One region of the Chryseobacterium sp. GW821-FHT04C04 genome, then DNA from elsewhere that is predicted to be linked to it. Evidence: riboswitches for the same ligand, from Rfam matches in the RefSeq annotation. Region 1 holds a riboswitch; the other holds the start of a gene.
The links. A riboswitch is a leader RNA that binds a small molecule or an ion and turns the genes downstream of it on or off. The one in region 1 is predicted to bind cobalamin.

Region 1 (3,156 bases):
TAGTGATACCAATATAAAAGTCCTGAACTGAATGATGCTAATAATTTATCTGCAATATCTCTTGCTCCCGCGACATTATGGTCATCTTTTTCAGGCTGAATACTCCCAACTGCCGAAACCATTGAGCGCATAACATCCATTGGGTGTGCCGCTGCCGGAATACTTTTTAAGATATTTCTTACAGAATGAGGAAGACCTCTCAAAGATTTTAATTTAGCTTTATAGTTTTTCAACTGTGCTTCTGTAGGTAATTGACCATAAATAAGAAGGTAAGCCACCTCTTCAAATTGTGTTTTTTCTGCAAGATCCAAAATATCGTAACCTCTGTAATGGAGGTCATTTCCGCTTTTCCCGACACTGCAAAGAGCGGTATTGCCTGCTGTAACCCCGGAAAGTGCTACACTTTTTTTAGGTTTAAATGTTGGTTCGCTATTCGTTGACATGAGTATTTTGTTTAAAAAGATTATCTAATTTTTGTTCATAATCGTGGTAGCCGATACTTTGATAAAGTTCTTCTCTTGTTTGCATGGTATCCAATACATTGGCTTGTGTTCCGTCTTTGCGGATATGATTGTATACATTTTGTGCCGCTTTATTAGCAGCCCGGAAGGCGGAAAGAGGGTAGAGGATGAGCCCGACTCCTGCGTTTTTTAGTTCTTCTGCCGTGTACATTTTAATCATCCCAAACTCCGTAATATTCGCAAGCACAGGAATTCCGGTAGCATCAACAAATTTTTGATAAAAACTTAAGTCGGGTACTGCTTCAGCAAAAATGAAATCTGCACCTGCTTCCTTATAAGCCACGGCTCTTTCTAAAGTTTTTTCCAGCCCTTCATTGGCAAAAGCATCTGTTCTTGCTCCGATAACAAAGCTTTCATCGGTACGGGCATCTGCAGCAGCCTTAAGGCGGTCTGCCATTTCTTCTTTGCTTACGATTTCTTTTCCAGGCCTATGTCCACAACGTTTTGCACCCACCTGATCTTCGATGTGTACCGCCGCCGCTCCGGCTTTGATCAATGATTTAATAGTTCTGGCGACATTAAATGCGGAAGGCCCAAAACCAGTGTCGATATCCACCATAAGCGGTAAATCACAAATATTGGTAATACGCTGAACATCTATGAGCACATCATCCAGAGTGGTAATACCTAAATCAGGAATTCCTAAAGACCCTGCTGCAACACCTCCTCCTGAAAGATAAATGGCATTAAAACCAGCCTGCTGTGCCAATAATGCATGGTTTGCGTTAATGGCTCCAACAATCTGAAGGGGATTTTCTTTTTCCATTGCCTCCCGGAATTTCATGCCGGGAGATTTCCAATTTTCATTTTTGATCATTATAATATTTTATTGTTGAGTTGAAATTTGTTTTCGAATGAGCAGAAGAGCTGTAAATGCTTATCTTTTTAGTAAAAAAGAAAGGGTAGAAAAGGATTTTAGTAATCTTAAAATCATATTGATATTGATGATTTTGCAAAGTTCTTGCCGTACAGGTCTGTACAATAGAGCTGTTGTTACTGCATGAATAATGAAGATTGTTTCGGTACACCTTATAACTTTTTACATTGATTAAACCTTATAAAAAGTTCTCAGTAAACTTCGCGGTGCTTTATTAGAAAAGAAAAATTACGGAAAGGGGGATACGAATTTGAGCCATGGAATAATGAGAACAACCTAATGCTCACTCGTAATCCATCTCAAAAAGTAATACAGATTGACAAAACAGTTTTATCACACTATATCCATAACGTATCATACCTGACTGTAAACTTCAAATCGCGAAAGCATCGTCAATGCGAAATAGGCAGGTCTCCTGACTTGTAACGGTTTTTATCATCCTTCCCATATAAAAAATATACAGTGGATATCAATTAATAAAAACTTTATGTGTTACTTACAGTTGCGCGACAGTTCGTGATTTGCACACGATTCCCTTTTAATGCACACCTAAGTGTAACCAATTTCGGTTGATAAAGAAGGTTTTAAGAACTCCTTGGTGGTAAATATAGGTATTTTATAATAACGAAAAAGATATTTTATGTAATCAATAATTGTTTTGATTTAATGTATTGAAAACGTTATGATTATAAAATTTATTTATAAGATAAATGGATTAATTGCTTTGTTAAATTGATAGAATAAGTGACCAGAAAACCAGAGATAGTTAATAGAATTGTTGTTTTTTTTCCAATTTATAAATTAGAAAAAATATAAGGAATAGAAATATTCAGGACATATATAAAAACAAAAAAACTTACAGGAATTGTTGATTTTTTTGAAGGATTCGAACTCTTGACTGTCCCGATTACAAATCGGGATGCTGTATTTTTTTTGCTGTAAAAGCTTTCTGGTATTGTATGAAAAAAAAAAAGACTCACTAAAAATAGTAAGTCTTTAAGTGAGCGCGAAAGGATTCGAACCTTTGACCGTCCCGATTACAAATCGGGATGCTCTATCTCTGCTATATTTATAAGTTTTTGAATTTTAGATTTACTTTTCCATGCTTTGATTTGTCTTTCTCTTTTATATGCGATTGATTTGGATTCGAAAGTTTCAAAATATACAATAGTCCAATCTTTAGCTTTTGAAGTAAAGCCCTTATGATCTGATAGGTGTTTTCTTAATCTTTCTTGTAAAGATTCTGAAGAATGTCCGATATAGAACTTATCTAAGATTCTGGAATGGAGGATATAACAAAAGTGCATAGAACTAAAATACACTTTTAAAGTGTAAAATTCAGATATAATACAAACAAAAAAGACTCACTAAAAATAGTAAGTCTTTAAGTGAGCGCGAAAGGATTCGAACCTTTGACCGTCTGCTTAGAAGGCAGATGCTCTATCCAGCTGAGCTACGCACCCATTGAGTAGTTTTGAGAAAACTACTAAAACAGTCGGGGCGGCAGGATTCGAACCTGCGACCTCCTGGTCCCAAACCAGGCGCGATGACCGGACTACGCTACGCCCCGAATATATAAGTGAGCGGAGGGTAAGGGATTCGAACCCTTGCGACACTTTCGCGTCGACAGTTTAGCAAACTGCTCCATTAACCACTCTGGCAACCCTCCTTTTTGTTTATTTTTTAATGATCGTTGTTCCGTTATTGCGAGTGCAAATATAGAACAGATTTCTTTATTTACCAAATAAAATTCAAGAA
Region 2 (3,156 bases), 820 kb from region 1:
AAAATGAATTTTCAGTAATCATTCCTATAATTCCATCATAACAAGTATGATAAAAGTGGTAATCATCGAAGACGAAATCCCGGCCAGAAACAAATTGAAACGTTTCATCAGTGAACTCGACGAATCGGTTGAAATTGTTGCAGAAATTGACAAAGTAGAAGAAGCCATCGCTTTTTTTAAAAATTCAAATGTTGATCTGGTCTTTTCTGATATTGAATTATTGGATGGAAATGCCTTTGAAATCTATAATCAAGTGGATATTTCCAGCCCGATTATCTTTACTACGGCCTATGATCAGTTCTTGATGAATGCCTTTGAGAGTAATGGAATAGAATATCTTTTAAAACCATTTTCACAGGATCGTTTCCAAAAAGCCTGGAACAAATTTCTCTTACTGAAAAGCGCTGTATCTGAGCAGCAGGATGTGTTCGTAAAACTTCAGCAAATGCTTAATAACAATCATCCCGGGAAAAACTATAAAAAGAGATTTACAATCAGTTCACATCAGGGAATTTATTTTATAAATACTGAAGATATTGCTTTTTTTGAAGCAGAAGAAGGAATTGTTTTTGCCGTTGACACTGCTGGAAAGAAAAACCTGCTGAATGAGTCAACGTTAAAAGAAATTGAAAAACAGCTGGATCCTTTAGCCTTTTTCAGGATCAACAGAAGTGAACTTGTTCAAAAAAAGCATATTGAAAGAATAGAACGCTACAACAAAAACACCCTCTCCATCAAAATAAAAGGATACAAAGACCGTCTTATTACCAGCCAGAGTATTACCTCTTCCTTCAGAAAGTGGATAGAAGAATAAGGGATGAAATATTTTTTAGAGTCAATAATTTTTAATTCCTAATCAAATCATATGGTCAGTCCATGATTGTTTTTCACCTCAGCCATGACAAAAGTACTGTGGGTACTTCCGATGGAATCTACAGAGCCTAACTTATTAAATACAAAATCCTGATAATGTTTCATATCTCTGACCTGTACTTTCAGAAGAAAGTCAAAATCTCCGGAAATATTATAGCACTCAGCAACTTCTTCAATTTCTAAAATTTCTTTTACAAAATCATAGCCTACAGACCTGTCGTGAATTTTTAGTTTGATCTGACAGAAAACGGTAAACCCACGGTTGAGCTTTTCAGCATCAAGAACAGCAGCATATCTTTTTACAAATCCGTCCTGTTCGAGCCTTTTTACCCTTTCAAAAACCGGCGAAGTAGAAAGGTTTACTTCTTTTGCAAGTTCTTTTACGGTCAGTTTTGCATTTTTCTGGAGCAGCCTGAGCAGCTGTACATCCTTATCATCGAGTTGTTCCACAGAATATTATTCTTTTATAGTATTAAAACAATCAAATTTACAGAATTATATGCTTTAATTTTATTTTTTAAAAGATTAATTTGCTTAATTAATTTACTTTTATTGTGCTTTTGTTCTGTATTATTAATTTTACACAAAATTAAAAACTTTTAATGATGACAATTGTTATCAATAAAAGTACAGTTCTTTAAAGATACTTCATCAAACAGGAAAGGTTTTACTTAAGGTAAATTAATAGGGAATCGTGTGAGAATCACGAGCTGTCGCGCAACTGTAAGTAATACACCAAAGGTTTCTGTCCTTGCATATCCACTGCCAAAGCGGGAAGGATGACGGAAACTGTTACAAGTCAGGAGACCTGCCTTTACTGAATTGACAATGCTTTCGCGGTCTGAAGCTTTTGGGTCATACAGATGATATATCGGATAATGCATTTTTTCGTGTGAGAAAAAATGTACCGTTCGTTATATTACTATTTTCCAAAAACTCTTTATCCAAAGCATTATGAAACATTTTAAAGGGCTTTATCATTAAGTTTAATTAAAAAGTTTAAAAAATGCAAACTCACATTCTGGGCTATCCGCGTATTGGTAGCAAAAGAGAACTCAAAAAAGCCTGCGAGCAATATTGGTCAGGTAAAATTCTTCTGGAAGAACTTCTGAATACAGGCAGGAATATCTGTAACCAAAACTGGAATATTCAGAAAGAAGCAGGTATTGATCTTATTCCGTGCAATGATTTCTCATATTATGATCAGGTGTTGGATATGAGCCTTGTAGTGGGAGCAATCCCGGCACGTTATCATGAAGTGGTGCTGAAAAAGAATAATTCTGAACAGGATCTTTATTTTGCTATGGCAAGAGGATATCAGAAAGAAGGATTGGATATCACAGCGATGGAAATGACCAAATGGTTTGACACCAATTATCACTATATCGTTCCCGAATTTTATAAAAACCAACAGTTTAAGCTGAGTTCAGATAAAATTTTCAATGAATTTGCAGGAGCAAAGCAGGCGGGAATCAACGCAAAGCCGGTTATTATCGGACTTGTTTCTTATCTTCTTTTAGGAAAAGAAAAAGAAGAAGGATTTGATAAACTGGATCTGGCCGGAAATCTTCTTCCCGTATACACAGAGATTTTAACCAAACTTCAGGAGCAGGGCGCTGAATGGATTCAGTTTGACGAACCTTTTCTGGCGTTGGATTTAACGGAAAAAGCGAAAGAAACTTATCATTTTGTTTATTCTGAGATAAGAAAACGCTTCCCGAAACTGAAATTTATTGTTGCTGCGTATTTTGACGGATTGAAAGATAATGTATTGCTTGCTGCTTCACTTCCTGTGGATGTACTGCATATTGATCTTGTAAGAAATCCTGAGCAGCTGGATGATATTCTGAGTGCTATTCCGGAAAGCTTAAGCCTTTCATTAGGAGTAGTTGATGGAAGAAATATCTGGAAAAATGACTATGAAAAGTCATTGTCCTTTATCAAAAAAGCTGTTGAAAAATTAGGACCTGAAAGGATTTTAATTGCTCCATCTTGTTCATTGCTTCATTCACCTTGCGATCTGGATTTTGAAACCCATCTTAATGCTGAGATTAAAAGCTGGCTGGCTTTCGCCAAACAGAAAGTGGAAGAAGTAGTAACGCTTAAAGAACTGGCTTCCGGAACAGAAGATGAACAGATTCTTACAATATTTGAAGACAATAAAAAAGCAATTGCAAGCAGAAGAACATCCTCTCTTATTCATAATGATAAAGTGAAACAAAGAGCCCATGCTGTAACTGAAAAAGATGCGCAAAGAATAAATACATTCAAAATCCGTAAAGA

Region 2: another riboswitch for cobalamin. It lies ahead of metE (5-methyltetrahydropteroyltriglutamate--homocysteine S-methyltransferase); the one in region 1 lies ahead of prpB (methylisocitrate lyase).

What each region holds. Positions count from the first base shown of each region.
Region 1 covers NZ_JBWKTO010000001.1:1,292,858-1,296,013, reverse strand. Annotated here, with positions in the region: gene prpC (bifunctional 2-methylcitrate synthase/citrate synthase) at 1-443, opposite strand, end outside; gene prpB (methylisocitrate lyase) at 430-1,338, opposite strand; cobalamin riboswitch at 1,787-1,977, opposite strand; gene AC07UM_RS05850 (GIY-YIG nuclease family protein) at 2,436-2,705, opposite strand; tRNA gene AC07UM_RS05845 (tRNA-Arg) at 2,788-2,861, opposite strand; tRNA gene AC07UM_RS05840 (tRNA-Pro) at 2,894-2,968, opposite strand; tRNA gene AC07UM_RS05835 (tRNA-Ser) at 2,983-3,067, opposite strand.
Region 2 covers NZ_JBWKTO010000001.1:468,294-471,449, reverse strand. Annotated here, with positions in the region: gene AC07UM_RS02165 (sensor histidine kinase) at 1-41, shown strand, start outside; gene AC07UM_RS02160 (LytR/AlgR family response regulator transcription factor) at 47-814, shown strand; gene AC07UM_RS02155 (Lrp/AsnC family transcriptional regulator) at 862-1,323, opposite strand; cobalamin riboswitch at 1,519-1,703, shown strand; gene metE (5-methyltetrahydropteroyltriglutamate--homocysteine S-methyltransferase) at 1,880-3,156, shown strand, end outside.